2 linked regions of the Thiohalobacter thiocyanaticus genome follow. The protein of the gene in region 1 binds, or shares a complex with, the protein of each later gene. Links are inferred from orthologs where the notes say so. Each region holds a gene or a part of one and is shown on either strand. Other genes may lie near its edges.

Region 1 (5,375 bases):
TGCGAGAATGGCCGCGGCGTGTCCGCCCCGGCCGAAGGTGGCATCGACATAGATGCCATCCGCGCGTACGGCCAGCGCCTCCAGCACTTCCTGCAGCAGCACCGGATGATGAGCGGCACCCGCAGCCACTAGAGACTCAGATTGTCGAGTGCTTCCGGAACCGACTCCGCTCCGCCGTCGTCGATCCAGTGCCGCAGATTCTCTTCCCAGGCCTCTTCGTTCCAGATCTCAAACTTGTTGACCAGCGAGGCAAGCACTACCTTCTTGTCCAGGTTGGCGAACTCGCGCAAGCGCGGCGGCAGGAGGATACGGCCATGACTGTCCATCTCGACCTCGGTGGCATGACCGAGCAGCATGCGCTGGAGACGGCGGATAGCGGGGTTCTGGTTGGGGAGCCGGATCAGCTTGCGCTCGATCTCTTCCCATTCCGGGGCAGGGTAAAGCAGCAGGCAGCCGTCGCCGTGGATGGTCAGCACCATCCGGCCTTCACAGCTGTCCGTCAGTTCCTGGCGATAGCGCGTTGGCAGAGCCAAACGGCCCTTGGCATCCAGGTTGACGGTGTTGCCCCCCGACTTGGCCAAGAATTCCCCCTGTTATCCCTTTTTTTCCACTTTCTACCACTTCTTCCCACTTTTCGACACTATAGGTAGGGAAGCTGAAGGCGTCAAGCGAATTCAGGAAAAAACGCGAGAAATTCCTCAATATATTTCAATTATTTATGGGCTCATCGGGGAAGACAACGATACGATCGGACGTTCCTCATAACAATCAGCTGGTTATATATATAACCTTATAAAACCATTGAGGTTGAGCCAGGTTCAGCCTGAGAAAACCTTGGGATTCGATAAATCGGGATCGGTGTTCCGGGCGAGGAAAATCCCACCCCGCAGCTGCGCGAGGCTGTCATCCTGCGGTCACATGGGCGGGCTAGGCTGCAAAAAACGCGACTGGAGAAATGAGATATGAAAGCGACTGCTGCACCGCTCCACCGGCCCTGCCCGCAGGAACTGCGCCTGGAGATCGCCCAGCTGGAGCGGCGCCTGAGGACCGTGGGACTGGACGGAGACTGCGCCTATGAACGGGCGCTCAGTCAGGCCTACGATGCCCTGCTGCTGCAAAAGCGCCGCGAACTGGCGGCGATACGGGAGTCGGGATTCTGAGACCGAGGCGGCATGGGTGGAGGTGCTGACGCCGCAACCAACCCAGGCCAAAGATCATCGTCATAGCAGGCAGTGATGGGCTGCGTTTGGCGCCACCCATCCCGTCTGCTCAGAACGGGATATCGTCGTCGAAGCCCTCGTCGAAGCCGCCGCTGCTGCCACCGCCCTGGCTCTCGGCCGCCGCAGGCGCCCGATTGCTGTTGTAGTTGGCGCTGCCGCCACCACCGCCGCCGCCGCGACCGCCCAGCATCTGCATCTCGGAGGCGATGATCTCGGTGGTGTAGCGATCATTGCCGTTCTTGTCCTGCCACTTGCGGGTGCGCAGGCTGCCCTCGACATAGACCTGGGAGCCCTTCTTCAGATACTCGCCGACGATCTCGGCCAGGCGCTGGTAGAAGACCACATTGTGCCATTCGGTGCGCTCGCGCTGCTCGCCGGTCTGCTTGTCCTTCCACTGATCCGAGGTGGCAAGGGTGACATTGGCCACGGCCCCGCCGCTGGGCATGTACCGGACCTCGGGATCCTTGCCCAGGTTGCCGACCAGAATCACCTTGTTTATGCCGCGCGCCATGCCGATTTCTCCTGACTGTGCTGAGTTGCCCTGAGGGGTACTGCAAGCTGCCCATCATAGGGGGATTCGCCGGCGCCGGCAAATCCCCCCGGCGGCGTCCGTCTCACTGCCCGGCTGGAGCCGGGCGACCGACCAGCGTCTCCAGCGCGGCCTCGTCCAGGGCGCGCGGATCCACCTTCAGATAGGCCGTCTCGTCCTCGGCGACAACCACCGCCTCGACCACGCCCGGGACCCGTCCGAGTTCCCGGGCCAGCATCCCGGCCTGGGGCGGTGTGAGTCGGCCGACGCCGACCAGCCGGCTGGCCAGATAGCGCGGACGCTCCATCCCCGCCGCCACGGCCAGCCACACCAGTGCGATCAGGGCGCAGCCCAGGAAGACCCCGGTTGCGCCGAAGCGGCCGTGCAGGACCCCGCCCAGCGCCCCGCCCAGGAAGGCGCCGAGAAACTGGGAACTGGAATAGAAGCCCATGGCCGTCCCCTTGCTGTCGGCCGGGGCGGTCTTGGAGATCAGCGACGGCAGGGTCGCCTCCAGGATATTGAAGCCCACGTAGAACACGAACAGCGCCAGCACCACCCCGGCCAGCTGCCCCTGCCACTGGACCAGCGCCAGTTCGCCCGCCAGCACCATCACGATGGCGGCGAGGAACACCGGTTTCATGCGCTGCTGCTTCTCGGCCTGGATGATGAAGGGAATCATCACCGCCACCGACAGCACCAGCACCGGCAGGTAGAGCCAGGCGTGGCGGTCCGGGGCCAGCCCCAGGCCGTCGCGCAGCACCAGCGGCAGGCTGACGAAGCTGGCGGTCAGGATCAGATGCAGGGCCAGAATGCCGAAATCCAGCCGCAGCAGGCGGGCGTCGCGCAGCACGGCCAGGAACTGGGCCGGTACCGGCTGGGCGTCGCGGTGCGGCCGGCTCAGTGCGGGGCTGGGCACGGACCAGCGCAGGATGACCAGGCCGGACAGCGCCAGGACCGCGGTCAGCCAGAAGATGCCGGACAGGCCGATCCAGTGGCCCAGCCAGGGGCCCAGCACCAGGGCCAGGGCGAAGGACAGGCCGATGCTCATGCCGATCACGGCCATGGCCTTGGTGCGGTGCTCCTCCCGGGTCAGGTCCGCCGCCAGGGCCATGACCGCCGCGGCGATCGCCCCCGCGCCCTGCAGGGCGCGGCCCAGGATCACACCCCAGATGCTGTCGGCCAGCGCGGCCACCAGGCTGCCCAGGGCGAACAGCAGCAGTCCGATGGCGATGATGCGCTTGCGCCCGAAGCGGTCGGACAGCAGCCCGAAGGGGATCTGCAGCAGGGCCTGGGTGAAGCCGTAGGCGCCGATGGCCAGGCCGATCAGCCCCGGGGTGGCGCCGGTGTAGTCGTCGGCATAGAGGGCGAACACCGGCAGGATCATGAACAGCCCCAGCATGCGCATGGCGAAGATGCCCGCCAGCGAGACCGCCGCGCGACGCTCGCCGCGGGTCATGTTCGCATGCTGCTCGGGGCCGTCTGCCACGCGCCGAATCACCTTTTGCCGAGGACCGGGGAAGCGACGTATAGTAACAGGTTCGATTTACGGCGGAAAACGGCATGGACACCATTCGGATACGCGGCGCCCGCACCCACAACCTGGCCAACATCGACCTGGAGTTGCCCCGCGACCGCCTGATCGTCATCACCGGCCTGTCCGGCTCGGGCAAGTCCTCACTGGCCTTCGACACCATCTACGCCGAGGGCCAGCGCCGCTATGTGGAATCGCTGTCGGCCTACGCCCGCCAGTTCCTGTCGATGATGGAAAAGCCCGACATCGACCACATCGAGGGACTGTCGCCGGCCATCTCCATCGAGCAGAAGACCACCTCGCACAATCCGCGCTCCACCGTGGGCACCATTACCGAGATCTATGACTACCTGCGGCTGCTGTACGCACGCGTGGGCGTGCCCGAGTGCCCCGAGCACCGCATCGCACTGGATGCCCAGACCGTGAGCCAGATGGTGGACCAGGTCATGGCCCTGCCCGAGGGCACCCGGCTGATGCTGCTCGCGCCGGTGGTGCAGGCGCGCAAGGGCGAGCATGTGCATATACTGGAAGGCCTGCGCGCCCAGGGTTTCATCCGCGCCCGCATCGACGGTGAAATCGTCGAACTGGACCAGCTCCCGACGCTCGACCTCAAGCGCCAGCACACCATCGAAGCCGTGGTCGACCGGCTCAAGGTGCGCGCGGACATCCAGATACGCCTGGCCGAATCCTTCGAAACCGCGCTGCGGCTGTCCGACGGCCAGGTGCGGGTCGCCTTCATGGACGACCCGCAGCGCGAACCGCTGCTGTTCTCGGCCCGCTTCGCCTGTCCGCTGTGCGGCTACTCCATCACCGAGCTGGAACCGCGGCTGTTCTCCTTCAACAACCCGGCCGGCGCCTGCCCGGCCTGCGACGGCCTGGGTGTGAAGCAGTTCTTCGATCCCGAACGCATCGTGGCCCATCCGCATCTGAGTCTGGCCGGCGGCGCGGTGCGCGGCTGGGACCGGCGCAATGCCTATTACTTCCAGCTCATCAGTTCGCTGGCCGATCACTACGGCTTCGACATCGACACCCCGTTCGAGGAACTGCCGGAGGCGACGCGCGCGGTGATCCTTCACGGCTCGGGGGATGAAGAGATCGACTTCGAGTACCTGTCCGAGCGCAAGGGCTTCACCGTCCGCCGGCACACCTTCGAGGGCATCATCCCCAACATGGACCGGCGCTACCGCGAGACCGAATCCAACATCGTGCGCGAGGAACTGGCCCGGTATCTGAGCACCCGCGCCTGCCCCGAGTGCGGCGGCACTCGCCTGAACCGCGCGGCCCGGCACGTGTTCATCGAAGGCCGCACCCTGCCCGAACTGACCGCGCTTCCGGTCGTACGGGCGCTGGAATTCTTCGGCACGCTCACGCTTGAAGGTCGTCGCGGCAGGATCGCGGTCAAGATCCTCAAGGAGATCAACCAACGCCTGAGTTTCCTGGTCAATGTCGGCCTGGACTACCTGTCGCTGGAACGCAGCGCCGACACCCTCTCCGGCGGCGAAGCCCAGCGCATCCGCCTGGCCAGTCAGATCGGCGCCGGCCTGGTGGGGGTGATGTACATCCTGGATGAACCCTCCATCGGCCTGCACCAGCGCGACAACCAGCGGCTGCTCAACACGCTCGACTACCTGCGTGATCTGGGCAATACCGTCATCGTGGTCGAGCACGACGAGGAGGCCATCATGAGCGCCGATCATGTGCTCGACATGGGCCCGGGCGCCGGCATCCACGGCGGCCATATCGTCGCCCAGGGCACACCGGCCGATATCATGGCCAACCCCGACTCGCTCACCGGTCAGTATCTCTCGGGCACGCGTCGGATCGCAGTCCCCAAGCAGCGCACCCCGGTGAACGAACTGCGCATGCTGCGGGTGCTGGGTGCGACCGGCAACAACCTCAAGGGCGTGGACATCGACATCCCGGTGGGGCTGATGACCTGCATCACCGGCGTGTCCGGCTCCGGCAAGTCGACGCTCATCAACGATACCCTCTATCCCTTCGCCGCGCGCGAGCTGAACAAGGCCGCCACCAGTCCGGCACCGCACCGCGCCATCGAGGGCCTGGAGCACTTCGACAAGGTGGTCGACATCGACCA
Region 2 (16,517 bases), 1.1 Mb from region 1 along the record:
ACGTTCCTCTGACCGCATGACCAGATGCAGGCCGAACAGGTAGGCGGCCACGATAATGGGGGTGACCGGATGCACACCGCCCAGGGCCACCGGTGGCGTGGCGATCGCGAGCAGCGGCAGGGTCAGCAGCACGATCAGCAGTGCCGCCAGCATCAGGGTGGTGGGGGAGGCGGCCGCGTGTTCCAGGTTGGCCTTGCGGTAGACCACGTCCGCAATGCCGAGAAACACCAGATTCACCGCCATGCTGCCCATGACATTGCTCATGGCCAGGTCGGGCCGGGCGTCCAGCGCCGCGCTCAGGGTGGCGGCGAAGTCAGGCAGCGAGGTCACGCCCGCGAGCAGGAAGATGCCGAACAGGGCCTCGCCGAGACCGGTGCGGTCGGCCAGCTCGTCGGCCACCCGCGCCAGCCGGCTGCCGGCGGTGACGATGACCAGGGCGGCGGCGCTGAAGGCGATGATGCTGGCGGTCAGGGATTCGAACATCCGGGGGGTCTCAGCTTATTGCGTCGTGTTTTGATTGTAGGCTGGGCTGAGCAGAGCGAAGTTGCGTAGGTCGGATCAGGCCGCAGGCCGTAATCCGACTTCGCGTTGTCGGGTTACGCTCCGCTGACCCGACCTACCGCACTGCACTCATCCTGCAACCCATCATTGGCGCTACAGCAGACCATACGCCAGCCAGCCGGTATACCCAATATAACAGGCCAGCAGCACGCCGCCTTCGAAGCGATTGACCCGGCCCGGTCCCCGGAAGCCGTAACCGAACACGAACAGCGACAGCGTCAGTACGCCCATCACCAGCATGTCGCGGGAGAACACCTCCGGTCCCGCCGCCAGCGGGGCGATGGCGCCGGCGATGCCGACCACGGCCAGGGTGTTGAACAGGTTGGAGCCGATGATGTTGCCCAGTGCCAGGTCATGCTCGCCCTTGCGCGCCGCGATGATGGAGGAGGCCAGCTCCGGCAGCGAGGTGCCGATGGCGACCACCGTCAGGCCGATGACGAGATCGCTCACGCCGAGCTGCTGGGCGATGGTCACTGCGCCCCAGACCAGCAGCCGGGAGCTGGCGATCAGCACCAGCAGGCCGATGCCCAGCCACAGCAGCGCCCGTGGCAGGGGCATGGGGTGGGCCGCCAGTTCCTGATCCATTTCAGCACCCAGCGCGTCGCTGCGCCCGCGCAGCCCCTGGCGGATGCTCCAGCCCATGATGAGGACGAACACCGCCAGCAGCGCCAGGGCGTCCGTCCGGCTCACGCTGCCGTCATGAAGCTGCCAGGCGGCCAGGGCGGTCACGGCGGCGAGCAGCGGCAGCTCCTTGCGCAGCACCTGCGAATGTACGGCGATGGGACTGAGCAGGGCGGTGATGCCGAGGATCAGCGCGATGTTGGTGATGTTGGAACCGTAGGCATTGCCCAGCGCGATGCCCGGATTGCCCTGGGCCGCGGCCAGGCCCGAGACGACCATCTCCGGGGCCGAGGTGCCGAAGCCGACCACCACCATGCCGATCAGCAGCGCCGGCATGCCGAAGTGCCGGGCCAGGGCCGCGGCGCCGGCGACGAAGCGATCGGCACTCCAGATCAGCAGGGCGAAACCGGCGATGACGGCGAGCAGGGGGATAGTCATACAGGGTCACTCAAGGGCGTCATCCCCGCGTAGCCGGGGATCCAGCAACCACGGCGGCTGATGGATTCCCGCCTGCGCGGGAATGACGGTGTCTGCAGTCCAGGCTGCATCATAACAGCTGCCGTCTCGGCGACAACTCCATCCGGGCTAGTGCACCCACCGAGGCTGAAATATAATGCGCGCTGCACCGGGTCCGCCCCACCATTCACCCGTAATCAGGAATGCCCTCAATGTCCGATCCCAGCATCATCTACACCGAGACCGACGAAGCCCCGGCCCTGGCGACCCATTCCTTCCTGCCCATGGTGCAGGCCTTCACATCGGCGGCCGGCATCCGGGTCGAGACCCGCGACATTTCGCTGGCCGGGCGCATCATCGCCGCCTTCCCCGAGCGGCTGACCGAGGCCCAGCGCCGTCCCGATGCCCTGGCCGAACTGGGTGAACTGGCAAAGACGCCGGAAGCCAGCATCATCAAGCTGCCCAACATCAGTGCCTCCATCCCTCAGCTCAATGCCGCCATCCGCGAACTGCAGGCGCAGGGTTATGACCTGCCGGACTATCCGCACGAACCGGTCGATGCCGAAGAGGAGCAGATCAAGGCGCGCTACGCGAAGGTGCTGGGCAGCGCGGTCAATCCGGTGCTGCGCGAGGGCAACTCGGACCGGCGCGTGGCCGGGGCGGTGAAGGAATATGCCCGCCGGCATCCGCATCGCATGGGCGCATGGTCCGCGGACTCGAAGACCCGCGTGGCCTCGATGGAGAGTGGGGATTTCCACGGCAGCGAACAGTCCGCGGTCATCGACACCGCCGGCGGGGTGAAGATCGAACTGGTCGGCGAGGACGGCGGCACGCAGGTGCTGAAGGAGAAGGTCGCAGTGGGCGCGGGCGAGGTCATCGACGCCTCGGTCATGAACTGCGGCACCCTGCGTGAGTTCTTCGAACAGGCTGCCGAACAGGCGAAACGGGACGGCGTGCTGCTGTCGCTGCATCTCAAGGCCACCATGATGAAGGTTTCCGACCCCATCATCTTCGGCCATGCGGTGAGCGTCTATTTCAGGGAAGTGTTCGACAAGCATGCCGAGACCTTCAAACAGCTCGGCGTCGATCCACGCTACGGCATGGCGGACCTGTATACCCGACTGCAGGAACTGCCCGAGGACCGGCGTCAGGCGATCGAGGCCGACATCCAGGCGGTGTATGAAAGCCGGCCCGAGCTGGCCATGGTTGATTCCAGTCGCGGCATCACCAACCTGCATGTGCCCAGCGACGTCATCATCGATGCCTCCATGCCCGCGGCCATCCGCGCCGGCGGGAAGATGTGGGGACCGGACGACGGCCAGCATGACACCCTGGCCATGATCCCGGACCGCAACTATGCCGGCGTCTACCAGGCCACCATCGACTTCTGCAAACAGCACGGCGCCTTCGATCCCGCCACCATGGGCAGTGTCAGCAATGTGGGTCTGATGGCGCAGAAGGCCGAGGAGTACGGCTCGCACGACAAGACCTTCGAGATCCCGGCCGCCGGCACGGTGCGCGTGATCGATACGCAGGGCAGGGTGCTGCTCGAGCATGCGGTCGAGGCCGGCGACATCTGGCGCATGTGCCAGACGAAGGACCTGCCCATCCGCGACTGGGTCAAGCTGGCCGTGACCCGCGCCCGGCTCACCGGTCAGCCGGCGGTGTTCTGGCTGGACCCGGAGCGCGCCCACGACGCCAATCTGATCGCCAGGGTCGAGGCGTATCTTCAGGAGCACGACACCGACGGGCTGGAGATCCGCATCATGACGCCGGCCGAGGCCACCCGCTACACCCTGGAGCGGATGCGGCGCGGCGAGGACACCATCTCGGTCACCGGCAACGTGCTGCGCGACTATCTCACCGACCTGTTCCCCATCCTGGAGTTGGGCACCAGCGCCAAGATGCTTTCCATCGTGCCGCTGCTGGCCGGCGGCGGTCTGTACGAGACCGGCGCCGGCGGCTCTGCGCCCAAGCACGTGCAGCAACTGCTGGAGCAGAATCACCTGCGCTGGGATTCGCTGGGCGAGTTCCTGGCCCTGGCGGTGGCGCTGGAGGAGTACGGCCGCAAGCAGGACAATGCCCGCGCCGGTGTGATCGCCCGGGCCCTGCATCAGGCCAACAGCGACTACCTCAACAACAACAAGTCGCCCTCGCGCAAGGTCGGCGAACCGGACACCCGGGCCAGTCATTATTACCTGACCCTGTACTGGGCCCGGGCGCTGGCGGCGCAGGACGAGGATGCCGGGCTGAAGGAGATCTTCGCTCCGGTGGCGCAGCGGCTGCAGGAAGCCGAGCAGACGATTCTCGATGAGCTGAACGCAGTGCAGGGAACGCCGGCGGATCTGGGGGGGTATTATCATCCCGACAGGGCAAAGACCGCGGCGGTGATGCGGCCCAGTGCGACGCTCAATACCGTTATCGATCAACTTAAATGACAGTTACACGTCCGTCATTGTGAGGAACGAAGTGACGCAGCAATCTCCTGCCGGCTGATACTGCGGTGTGGGATTGCCACGCTGCGCTCGCGATGACAGCTAAGTCACTACCACGCGATTCCGCCCTTCCTCCTTGGCCCGGTACAGCGCCTCGTCGGCGCGCTTGACCAGGCTGTCGAGGCTGTCGCCGGGCTGGTACTGGGTGACCCCGAGGCTGATGGTGACGCGGCCGGCGCCGGTGAACAGTGTTCCGGCGATGCGTCGGCGCAGTCCCTCTGCGGCCCGGCCCGCGCCCTCGATCCCGGTTTCGGGCAACAGGACGATGAACTCCTCACCGCCCCAGCGGGCCGGGATGTCGGTGTCCCGGACCTGCTCCCTGACGATGGCGGCCAGTTCGCTCAGCACGGCGTCGCCGACATCATGGCCGTGGCGGTCGTTGATGCGCTTGAAGTGATCGATATCGAACATGATCACGGCAAAGGGCCGCTGGTAACGGTTGGTGCGCTCGATCTCCTGGAGCAGCAGTTCCTCGAACTTGCGCCGGTTGTTCAGGCCGGTCAGTACGTCGTGACTGGCCTGATGCTCCAGTTCCCCGGCCAGGCGCTTGCGCGCCAGCGCTGCGCCGATGAGATCCGCGCTCACCTGCAGCGGTCTGATCTCGGCGGGTCGCAGGCTCGGCCGCGGTTCGGGGAAGGACAGGATCAGTATCCCTTCCAGCGTACCGTCCCGCAGTATGGGCAGGCACAGCACCGATTGAGCGCCGCCGGCCTCCAGCAGCGAGTATTCGATGCTGTCCCTGCCGGCCCGGTCGCGGCTGACGATCACGGCCTCACCGCGAATGAGCCGGGTCTGATAGGGCGCGACCACCACGGCCGGGATATGGAAGTCGGCCTTCAGTGGCCCAGTGCCGGGGGCGCACCACTGCAGAAACAGGTCGAAGCCGCCGGTCTCGTCGCTGTAATCCAGCAGGCTGCAGCGGCTGGCTGCCATGTTCTCGCCCAGCCGGGTGATGGCGTTGGTAATACCGTCACCGGTGCCTCCCACGCCGCAGTTGAGCAGCCGGAGCGAGATTTCGCGTACCTGTCCCTCCATTTCCAATTGCCGCACCAGCTTCGCCTCGGCCCGTTTGCGGGCCGTGATATCGACCGCGGTGGAGACAATCCGCTCGCGGCCGCCCACCGGCACCAGCTGCAGAAAGACGTCTTCCCAGATCTCGCTGCCGTCGAGGCGCCGGGTACGCCATTCGAAGCGCTGCGGCCCTGCCTCGCGTGTGCGCTGGAACAGTTCCCTGGCCTCCTGCAGCGAATAGGGCGGTTCCGACCAGATGGCGCGGCTCACGAAGGCCGCATGGTTCAGCGCCTCGACACTGTCCACGCCGTAGCTGGCCAGGGCCTTTTCACTGGCCTGCAGGACTTCCATGCTGTCCGGATCATGGACCATGACCGATACGGCGGCATTGTCGAACAGGGCCTGGTACTGTCGGCCGCGTCCCTCCAGTTCCCGGGTGCGGGTCCTGAGCCGGGCCGCGAGCAGGGTGCGTTCGCTGCGCAGGGCACGCAGATACACGGCCAGGAAGATCGCTGCCAGCAGCAGTCCCAGTGCGAACTGCAGGGACACCACCCAGGGCGGCGTGACCTCGACGGTTTCGATCGGCTGGGCCGGGGCTTGTGATTCGGCAACTGCAGGTATGGCGTGGCTTGCAGCGACGAGGAGGAGCAGTGATACGCACAATGCGGCGGGTCTTGCAATTATGTTACGCATTATGTCTGTCCATTCTAGCCGGTGTACCGATGGCGGACCAGACAACGGTCTGTAATACGCATTGCTTTTGTGGATAATGGCCGGGTACATCTTTCCGCACAGGCTGGTTCCCCGGTCAGGCGCCGTGCTAAGGTCGCCCCGGCTTTCATCAAGGCAGTTTCATGACCCAGAACACTCTCTATTGGCACGACTACGAAACCTTCGGTCTGGATCCCAGGCGCGACCGCCCGGTGCAGTTCGCCGGCATCCGTACCGACGAAGAACTGAACATCATCGGCGAACCGCTCAATATCCTCGCCCGGCCGGCACCGGACAGCCTGCCGCACCCGATCTCCTCGCTCATCACCGGCATCACCCCGCAGCAGGCACTGGAGCAGGGCCTGCCCGAGGCGGAGTTCATCGCCCGCATCCTGGCCGAACTCGCGCAGCCCGGCACCTGCGGCGTGGGTTACAACTCCATGCGCTTCGATGACGAGGTCACCCGCAATACCCTCTACCGGAACCTCTACGATCCCTATGGCCGCGAGTGGCAGAACGGCAACTCGCGCTGGGATCTGATCGACGTGGTGCGTGCCTGTCATGACCTGCGACCGGAGGGCATCGTCTGGCCGCAACGCGAGGATGCCGCCCGCCCCAGCTACAAGCTGGAGGAACTCACGGTCGCCAACGGCATCGCCCATGAACAGGCGCACGATGCCCTGGCCGATGTTCATGCCACCCTGGCCATGGCGCAGCTGATCCGGAACAAACAGCCGAAGCTGTATGACTTTCTCTATCAGCTGCGGCGCAAGCAGGCAGTACTCAAGTACATCGATCTCAAGGAGATGACACCTATCCTGCACACCTCGGGCATGTACGGCAGCGACCACGGCAATACCCGCATGGTGGTACCCGTCGCCGCTCACCCGGTGAACAAGAACAGCATCATCGTATTCGATCTGTCGCAGGATCCCTCGCTGCTGCTCGATCATGGAGTGAAGACGCTGACCGAGCGCCTGTATACCGCCAGCGAGGATCTGCCCGAGGGGGTGGAGCGGCCCGCGCTCAAGCAGCTGCTGGTGAACAAGTGCCCGGTGATCGCACCCACCTCGACCCTGACCGGCGAGGCCGCGGCACGGCTCAACATCGACCTCATGGCCTGCCGCCGGAACCGCCAGCGGCTGCTGGACGCGCGTAAGGAGGTACAGAAGAAGCTGGCGAAGATCTTCGAACCGCGCGAGTTCGAGCCTGTCAGTGATCCCGATCTGATGATCTATGCCGGCGGCTTCTTCGACGACAAGGACAAGGCCCTGATGGAGCGGGTCCACCAGACGCCACCCGATCAGCTTGATGGTCAGGGCTGGAACTTCAGCGATGAACGTCTGGGCGAGATGCTGTTTCGCTATCGTGCCCGCAATTATCCCGAAACACTCGGGCCCGAGGACCAGGACCGTTGGCTGGCGCATTGCCGTGCCCGTCTGCTGGAGGGCGAGGCGGGGCATCTGAGTTTCAGCGGCTTTCGCGAGGAACTGGATCAGCTGCGCGCCGAACTGACAGATGATGCCGGCAAGCAGGCGCTGCTCGACGAGGTGGCGGCCTTCGGTCGGGAACTCGAACGCTTCGTCCAGGGCCGGGTCTGAGGCCGGCGGTTCGCGCCGACTTCCCATAATCGTAATTCATGGGAGGGCAAAGTAAATTTAATATGCTATTTTTGATCGATTTTACCCATAGTCATCCGGCGTGGTCGCTGTTAAAATGCGCGGCTTAGTGTGGATTCCTTCGCTGATACAGGTGGGGCGGACTACACTTTGCGGATCCGGACTTTTCTGCCTGGAATGCCAGGCGGCGGCAGGCAGAGCAGCCGATCAGGAAATGAAAACAGTTATCATTTGGGGCGCTCTCTGACCGCCGCGATGGTTCCACGGCACGTGCGCAGCGTCGCTGCAGCGTTTTTCGGATCACATCGGGTTACGGAATCGGCATGGCCGAGGCCGTCAATGCCTGCAGATGACAACATACAGCTGGGCCTGTAATCAGAAATACTTATGGTCCCAGAAATCTTAACTTGTTGTAATGGCGTTTAAATCCATTCACACTCCGGGCCACAGAAACATAAGCTGAGGAGACTCGAGTCCATGATCGCGAACAACCCCTTCGCCGAACTTGCGCAAGTTTCGGCATTTATTTCTCCTTCCATCATGCAGGGGTACGTCATCCTGATGGTCATTCTGGTTGCCGTTGGCACCATTCTTGACATGATGCACAAGAAGAGTGCCCAGTACTTCTTCGAGAATGCCAAGCAGGCAGAGAAAAGTGCCAAGCGCACCCTGAGCGGAGGCGAGAAGGCCTCGCTCGCGATGCAGACTGTCGCCAGCGAAGTCCTGACCTCGTCGGAGTTCAAGAATCCCCGTCGTCGTGCCTCGCACCTGCTCACCATGTGGGGTTTCATCGTCTTTGTCGTCAGCACCGCCGTCCTGATCTTCGGCTATGCAACGTCGGCCGAGGCCGGCATCTGGCCGCTGCTGTGGCACCTGGGCGCGCTGTCCCTCGCCGTCGGCGGTTACTGGTTCTGGTTCGCCATCCGTGTCGATCTCTTCTCTGAAGGCGTGAAGTGGTACAACTTCAACGGTCGCGGCGACATCTTCATTGTCGGCCTGCTCGCCACCTCGACCTTCGCACTGCTCTGGTCCTTCACCATGGGCGGCGGCGCAGTGAATACGCTGTTCTTCGTGCTGTTCATCGCCAGCGCCACGGTACTGTTCGGCAGCGTCTACTGGTCCAAGTTCGCGCACATGTTCTTCAAGCCTGCTGCGGCTTACCAGAAGAAGTGCATCAAGGCGGACGGTTCGCGTGAGAATCTGCCTGATGACTATGATCTGTCGGATCCCGCCGTCCAGAAACGGTATCCTGATATCCCGGAATACATGGGCAGCAACCCGCCCAATATGGGGCTCGGTATCAACCGCGAACCCCCTCGTCACTACTAATTAATTTTCAAAAGTAAGGAGTATTTCATGCCAACTTTTGTATATATGACTCGTTGTGACGGTTGTGGTCATTGTGTCGATATCTGCCCGTCAGACATCATGCACATCGACAAGGTCACCCGTCGCGCCTACAACATCGAACCCAATATGTGCTGGGAGTGCTACTCCTGCGTCAAGGCCTGCCCGCATCAGGCAATCGACGTTCGGGGCTATGCAGACTTCGCCCCGCTGGGTCACTCGGTCCGAGTGAAGCGTGACGAGGAGAAGGGCGTTATCGCCTGGCGCATCAAGTTCCGCAACGGCCAGAAAGACATCGATCTGCTGGCGCCCATCACGACCAAGCCCTGGGGAACCTGTATCCCTCAGCTTGCCGATGTGTCGGCGCCTACACAGGAGCAGCGCGACAGCCAGCTGCTGTTCAACGAACCCAAATACATACGGCTCGACGATGGTGATATACACACCCTCAAGTCAAATGGCCTGAAAATGAAAGCAGGGGTGTACTACTGATGGCTTACGAAACAATCGTTGAAGACAATATCGATATCCTGGTCTGCGGCGCAGGCCTCGGTGGTACCGGTGCTGCATGGGAAGCCAGGTACTGGGGACAGAACAAGAAGATCGTCATCGCCGAGAAGGCAAACATCGATCGTTCCGGTGCTGTAGCGCAGGGGCTGTACGCCATCAACTGCTACATGGGAACCCGTTTCGGGGAGAACAACCCGGAAGATCACGTCCGCTATGCGCGCATCGACCTGATGGGCATGGTGCGTGAGGATCTGCTGTTCGACATGGCGCGTCACGTGGACTCCGCCGTGCACCAGTTCGAAGAGTGGGGTCTGCCCCTGATGCGCGATCCCAAGACCGGTGCCTATCAGCGTGAAGGCCGTTGGCAGATCATGATTCACGGTGAGTCCTATAAGCCGATCGTCGCGGAAGCCGCGAAGAAGTCGGCCGACAAGGTGTTCAACCGTATCTGCGTCACCCATCTGCTGATGGACGAGTCCAAGGACAACCGTGTCGCTGGTGCTGTCGGATTCAACGTCCGCACCGGTAACTACCACGTGTTCAAGTCCAAGACCGTTATCGTCGCCGCCGGTGGCGCCTCCAACATCTACAAGCCGCGTTCAGTCGGTGAGGGTGCCGGCCGTGTCTGGTACGCCCCCTGGTCCTCGGGTTCGGCCTACGGCCTGCTGATCGGCGCCGGCGCCAAGATGACCCAGATGGAGAACCGCATCGTACTGGCTCGCTTCAAGGACGGTTACGGTCCGGTGGGTGCCTACTTCCTGCACCTCAAGACCTACACCCAGAACTGCCTGGGTGAAGAGTACGAATCCAAGTGGTGGCCGCAGCTGCAGGAGATGGTCGGCAAGGAATATCTGGATCCGGAAGCGTCTCACCGGACCCACCGCCCGATCCCGACCTGCCTGCGTAACCATGCGCTGATCAGCGAGGTCAACGCCGGTCGTGGTCCGATTCACATGGTGACCATGGAAGCCTTCCAGGACCCGCATCTGGAAGAAATCGGCTGGCACAACTTCCTGGGTATGACCGTCGGTCAGGCAGTGCTCTGGGCGGCCACCGACGTGGATCCGAAGAACGAGAACCCGGAACTGACGACCTCCGAGCCCTATGTCATGGGTTCGCACGCCACCGGTTGCGGCGCCTGGTGCTCAGGTCCGGAAGATATCTCTCCGGAGGAGTACTTCTGGGGCTATAACCGCATGACCACGGTCGAAGGTTTGTTCGGTGCCGGTGACGCCGTCGGCGGTACTCCGCACGCGTTCTCCTCGGGTTCCTTCACCGAAGGCCGTCTGGCCGCCAAGGCTGCCTGCAGGTACATCGACGACGGTAAGGCTGAAGGTATCGTCGTGTCCGAGAAGCAGATCGAAGATCGCAGGAAAGAGATCTACAAGCCGATGGAGCATTACCGTATCTACCGCAACGAGATCACTGCGGGTACGGTCAATCCCAACTACATCAATCCGCGTCAGGGCCTGGATCGCCTGCAGAAGCTGATGGATGAGTATGCCGGCGGCGTAACGGTCAACTACATGACCAACGAGAAGCTGCTGCACATCGGCCTCAAGAAGCTCAAGATTCTGGAAGAGGATCTTGAGAAGATCGCTGCAGAGGATGTCCATGAACTGCTGCGTGCATGGGAGCTGAAGCATCGTCTTCTCACCTCCGAGGCCGTCATGCAGCATACCCTGTTCCGTAAGGAAACCCGCTGGCCCGGCTACTACTACCGCGGCGACGCACTCAAGGTGGATGACGAGAACTGGCACGTGTTGACCGTTTCCCGTCGCGACCCGAAGACCGGGGAATACACCATGGAGAAGGCGCCTTGTTATCACCTGGTGGGTGAGGACGAGTAGTCACACATACGACAGGGATGTAATGCGAGGGATCTCTACGAACGGTAGAGATCCCTCGGTTTTCCGGCCGGACCTGAAAAGATCAACAGCTGTTGATCTTTTTTCGTTATTACGGCGACAACGATCTATTGACTCGGTGGACAGATGAATATGACGACTGAAGCATCCACAGAAGGACAGGACTTCAAAAATATCCTGGACCATACCGATGAGGAACTGCAGGCGATCGCTCATCCCATGTGGGAAGAACTGATCGAGTATTCGAACAAGGGACAGTACGGTAAATTCATCAAGAAGTTTTCCTACAACCTGCTGTTCGGCCTGAACGAAGTCGAGGTGGGCAAGCAGTTTGTCAAGAGTGAACTGACGCGCAGCCTGGATCCGAATTATGACTTCCTGGGCTTTATCCGCCGCGGCGAGCATGTCACATGTCTGTACCGTGTCAGAAGCACCAAGAAGGAAGGTGAGTGGCTGGGGCGTATGGTGCTCGGCTACGAGGACGGCGAAGTCAGAATTTTCGGTGCCTCCATCTTCTAGAATGTTACCAGCTTTATCGAGACCATCATGACCGAGATCAGCAAGGACATCATCACGGACGGTAAATACGTCGAACTTAAATACAAGGTCATCGACGTCAAGACCGACAGTGTTTTAACCGAAATCGAGTACCCTCTGGGCTACGTGCAGGGCGTCAATGAGGTACTGGCCCCGGCCGTCATGCAGAAGCTGGAAGGCAGGGCGGCAGGCGACACGATCGAGGTGCCGATCGACTGCAATCAGCTCTACGGCCCCAGAGATGAATCCCTGGTCATTACCGAAAACATCAATAACGTCCCTGAGGAGTACCGCGAGGTCGGTACGGCCATCCTGATGGAGAATGACAGGGGGCAGACCAAGAGCTTCCTGGTGACGCGTATCGCCGGCGATTACATTACCATCGACGGCAACAATCCCCTGTGTGGGCGGCAGGTGATTTTCAAGCTCGAGGTCCTGACAGTCCGCGACGCGACTGAGGAAGAGATCGAGTTCGGCGGTAAGGTGGAAAAGGGGCCGGATCTGTCCGGGGCCGGCAAGCAGGTGCCGATCTGAAGTCGTCTATGGCTGCCTGATCGGTTGCCGGGGGACGGTAGAGATTGAGGAAGTGAAAGAACGAGTGGCCGCGCGCCCGTAAGGGGTCGCGCGGCGCTTCGTTTCAGGGGCGCTTCGGGGTCTGGTATGCCTGCTCTTTCTGGAACGATTCCCAGATGGTGTCGTAGCCCACGTAACCCTTTTCATTCGGCTCTTTCTGACGGGTGATCAGATAACGGGACTTGCCTTCGGGAACCTTGGGTCGGGTCTTGGGTGCGTCGCTCATAATTCATCTCCTCTGGGCAGTAGAAACGGCAGTTGAATAAACCACTTATCTCAAACTCCCAATTCTACCGCAGCATGCATCATTTGCCAATGTCTACAGTGCGTATCCTGCCGGCAATTCCAGCCCACTGATATTCAGCGAAAGCAAAAGGGCCACCCTTTCGGGTGGCCCTTTGTGTTTGGTGGGCGGCGACTACCGAAAACGTCGCATAACATATTGTTTTAATGAATAACTATATGATTGCAATTATGAAGATGCCCCCAAAGCTGCCCCCAGGGTCATCGGTTACCGAGGGACATCTACGCCTACGAGAGCAAGGCTAGGAGGGACTGGCGGCGCGCAGTTGGTCCAGGTAGCCATCGCACCCAGTAAAGTAGCCATCCACTGCCTTCATGACGTCCGCAAGCGTTGGTAGGTGCAGATCGCTATAAGCCACTGGAACGGGGTTGCCTTTGCGATCGACTGGGTATCGGTAGGAGTACGAGCGAGGGTCGATCTTTGCGAATTCGAGGATAATTTCACCGACTACCGGATCAGCTTCATCCGGATCTTCGGTGCCGTAGCGTTCCAGCATCGCCAAGAATTCGCTCCAGAGGGCAGCAAGGTCATGGGTTTCCCAATTGGCGCGTATACCGACCGCTGGACCATATGTCGCCAACTGGTATTTCAAGGTAAGTTCTAAAAACTGCCGATAGTTGAAAATGATTGGAAAGACGAGTGTGTCCCGCGCCGGGCGATCGTTCGCTGACCTCTCCACCATCAAGTCGGCTGCCTCCTTGTAGCCCGTCATCATGAGCACCAATCGGGTGAATTCATTATCTGCAATATTCGCGTTGTCGAACGGATCGTCGGCAACGACAAACGGCTTGTCGCCTGCTGTGGGCCACCGGAATTCAGTCGTCAGAATGTCTTCGAACGATTTACGCTTTGCCATGTCTCTGACCGTCGGGTAAATGCAACAAATTCTCAGTCGAGTTTACACCCAATCATCTGACGATTCGCCCAGCAGATTCAGCCGCGCCGCCATGCCGGCCAGCGAAATCTGCACAAACGCATCGTGCTGCGCGGTCAACCGCTCGAAGGTGTTCCAGTGCATCCCCTTGGGCTTCCAGCCTTCGCCATTGAGGATGCCCGGCTCCCATCCCAGCTTGTCGCGGATGCGGTCGGCACGCCTTACCGCTCGGTCGTCCCAGGTTTCCCGCTGACTGGGATAGGCCAATTGGTAACAGTGACGACAAGCGAAAATGCCGCCGCCGTAGAGGATCGCCACGCGCCGACCGCAACCACGGGCAGGGCAGAGGAACCAGGGTCGTTTCCCGCCAAGGTGGCAGGCGGTCCAGTCGAGATAGACGGGGTAGCTTTCGTCTTTCCAGTCCTCGCCGCCGCTTCGGTGCCGGTAGTTGAGGATCACGCGGCCCGGTTCGGTGAGCACGCGGATGGAGGCGACTACTTCGCCAAGGCGCGACCACTGCCAGCCGAAGGATTGGTGCGGCACGAGCAGGCCATCCCGTTTCCAACGCCGCACGTCGATGGAGCGGTAATCGTCGGTGGTGTCCTTTGCTCCCCAGTACCAATGCCGTCCGCTACCCATGCCACCCATGTTCACCTCCATATTTTTTAACCGAAATCATTTGGGAAATTCACCTTTTTGTTTCGGCCCTTGTGGGCCTTGGTTGGTCGTCACGGGTTTGCTGTGGCCTTGGTAAAAAGCGTTCGCAATATCGCCGGTCCGTGTCCCACAATCCGGCGATAGCCTCCGGCTCGCCTTTGGCGCAGTGGCCAAGGTGCGGATGGTCGATTCGCTCAAAGTGGATGCAGTCGGCGCAGCGGACGGAGCAGGGTCGCTGTATCGGTTTATCCGCTGCCCGATTCCAGCACCAGGGGCAGCCCAGCACTTCGCCGGAGAACCACAACCAGATCGGGCCGCAGTGCTTGCAGGTGGCCTGTTCGGTGTAGTGCTCCGGGCGTTTGTCCTGATCCATTTCCCGGCGCTGCACAAGTGAGCGGGCGAATGCGGCGAGCGTGTCGGCACTGACCGCGCCTTTACCCCAGTCCTCGATGTCTTCCGCTGCGAGTGCTTCCTTTACCTCGGGGGCGTGATGTCGAGTCCGTTGCAGGCGTCGGCCAGTGCCTCCAGTAGCTTGGAGTTTTCCTGTTCTGAATCCCTATACGCAGAATCCGCACTATCCGCACAATTGCCCTGCTCGGTGGGGTTCTGCGCATTCTGCGAATTGTGCGTATAGAGGGTTTCCGTTGAAGCGGGAACACCGAGGGTTTCGCGCCAGCTCATCGCCAAGCCCTCGCAATCTCTGGCCTGACCCGCACTATGGGCGAGGGCGGGCGGCCCGGTCCGTCTCGCAGTGGTTCGGTTACCTCCAGGTAGCCACGCTCTTCCAGCGCATCCAGGGCTTCGCGTAGCATGGCGACGCGGGGGAAGGTGCCGCGCAGGGCGTTGAAGGCTTCGCGCACGGTGAAGCGGTCCAACCGGCCCCGTTCGATCCAGTCCCACACCAGGCGGGCGGCGGCAATGGTGGGATCGGCGCCCATCATGTCCAGTGCCGCCAGACTGTGACGGGTGATAACGGCCATGATCTCCAACGCGGCGGTCATGGTTTCAGCGGTGATGGCGGCCTCCCATGGTGTGCCGTGGGCGTGCTTGATGCCGTGCAATACCCCGGCCAGCCGTGCCGCCGCGCCCGGTGCCTTGCCTGCCCAATCGGTGAAGTGCTCCAACTCCCGACCCGGTTGCATCTGCACCTCGATGGCTTGAGCGAAGGCGTACCACTCCGCATAAGCTTCATCACTCAGGCGCAGCAGGTGGGAGCGTTGCTCGCCATGTTCGTCAGTGACGGGTTCCCAATCGAGCATGGCGCGGAGGCCGGCCGCATAGGCGTCGCGCACGCCTTCCGGAACGGGCTTGGACTGCAAGGCGCGATAGCCCAGCGGGGATGGCGGTAGCAGATAAAGAAACCGCCCCAACAGTCCCCGGCCCCGGAATCCCGGTTTAGCCGCCAGTCCCCGCAACACATCCGGCTGTGGGCTTAGGCCGATACTCAGGCGCGGGCCTTTCAGGAAGACCGGCGGACGGCTCCCCCGGTCCACGCGTTCCGCGTCCCCGCTATGGGCTTTCAACACCAGGTCCAGGTTGGGGATGCCGTTGGAGTAGCGGCCTTGCAGTAGATCGAAGACGCCGCCCTCCGACGACAGCCAGGCCATGCACTCGCCATGCTCGGCCAGCAGTGCGCCCAGTCGCTCCGGGGTGGCGTCTGATGTCCAAATCTGCGGCTGCATGGGGATGTCGGGAAGTTCGGCCTCGATGTCGGCCGCCTCCCGCGCAAGCTCCGCCGCCTTGCCGTTGTCTTTCTCCTTGGCGGCCTTGTTGCGCTTCTCTTTGGCGCGGGCTTCCAAGGTCTTGCGTTCGCTGGTGATGCGCTTGATCTCAGGCTCAAGGATGGCAGCCTGATCCCTTTCCCAGGCGACCAGCGGCGCGGTCGCGGCGGACTGCACCGCGCTCTTGCGGTTGCCAGGCGGCAGGGCCACCACGGCCCACAGGTTGCAGGGCTCAAAGTAACCCGGCTTCACCATCACCCGCAGACGGCGGGCGGCAGCGGTGGCACAGGCGACCAGGACCATCCCGGCCGCCAGTTCCGGTGGCGTCTCGGTATCGGTCGCAATGGCGCGGGCGTAGTCGCCGGCCCAGCCGGGCAGGTGTACGAGATCGAGGCGGGGAAGATTGGGCGCATCCAGCGGCACCAGTTCCGGCCAATCCTCGGGCGGTGGCGCGGCGGTCTTCAGCAGGTCGGCGCTCATGCTTCACCTCGCGCCAGCCACACGGCCAGATCGTTGAAGTCCGTCAGGTGCTCGGGTGCGTCTTTCGGCCACTGGGGCAGGGCGAGCAGCGCATCCGATGCAATAGCGGCGGCCTTGGCCTTGGTGGCGCCGGGATTCCCCGCCGTCAGCCGGTCATCGTCCCCCGCAATCA

The links.
Region 2: the proteins of ssb (region 1) and sbcB are in contact, whole or in part, in a crystal structure (PDB 3C94), measured with the Escherichia coli proteins. The link is inferred for Thiohalobacter thiocyanaticus from one-to-one orthologs.

What each region holds. Positions count from the first base shown.
Region 1 is NZ_AP018052.1:2,838,574-2,843,948, forward strand. Bases 1-2,903 are described here. They hold ssb (single-stranded DNA-binding protein), read right to left. Parts: upstream 1,732-2,903; coding sequence 1,270-1,731; downstream 1-1,269. Other genes in these bases: rsmH (16S rRNA (cytosine(1402)-N(4))-methyltransferase RsmH), read right to left, coding at 1-129; mraZ (division/cell wall cluster transcriptional repressor MraZ), read right to left, coding at 129-581; CFK21_RS13070 (hypothetical protein), read left to right, coding at 963-1,160; CFK21_RS13080 (MFS transporter), read right to left, coding at 1,835-2,903. Outside these bases: more of CFK21_RS13080, read right to left, coding at 2,904-3,235; excinuclease ABC subunit UvrA, read left to right, coding at 3,310-5,375. UniProt on the Escherichia coli protein: Plays an important role in DNA replication, recombination and repair. Binds to ssDNA and to an array of partner proteins to recruit them to their sites of action during DNA metabolism. Acts as a sliding platform that migrates on DNA via reptation.
Region 2 is NZ_AP018052.1:1,740,159-1,756,675, forward strand. What follows is about bases 5,234-8,227. They hold sbcB (exodeoxyribonuclease I), read left to right. Parts: upstream 5,234-5,998; coding sequence 5,999-7,456; downstream 7,457-8,227. Other genes in these bases: CFK21_RS08085 (sensor domain-containing diguanylate cyclase), read right to left, coding at 5,234-5,837; CFK21_RS08095 (adenylyl-sulfate reductase), read left to right, coding at 8,015-8,227. Also shown: CFK21_RS08070 (sodium:calcium antiporter), read right to left, coding at 1-483; CFK21_RS08075 (calcium/sodium antiporter), read right to left, coding at 655-1,620; CFK21_RS08080 (NADP-dependent isocitrate dehydrogenase), read left to right, coding at 1,842-4,076; more of CFK21_RS08085, read right to left, coding at 4,176-5,233; more of CFK21_RS08095, read left to right, coding at 8,228-8,803; aprB (adenylyl-sulfate reductase subunit beta), read left to right, coding at 8,831-9,313; aprA (adenylyl-sulfate reductase subunit alpha), read left to right, coding at 9,313-11,181; CFK21_RS08110 (hypothetical protein), read left to right, coding at 11,326-11,718; CFK21_RS08115 (FKBP-type peptidyl-prolyl cis-trans isomerase), read left to right, coding at 11,746-12,270; CFK21_RS15355 (hypothetical protein), read right to left, coding at 12,374-12,535; CFK21_RS08120 (hypothetical protein), read right to left, coding at 12,855-13,469; CFK21_RS08125 (hypothetical protein), read right to left, coding at 13,512-14,147; CFK21_RS08130 (YfjI family protein), read right to left, coding at 14,822-16,345; CFK21_RS08135 (toprim domain-containing protein), read right to left, coding at 16,342-16,517. UniProt on the Escherichia coli protein: Degrades single-stranded DNA (ssDNA) in a highly processive manner.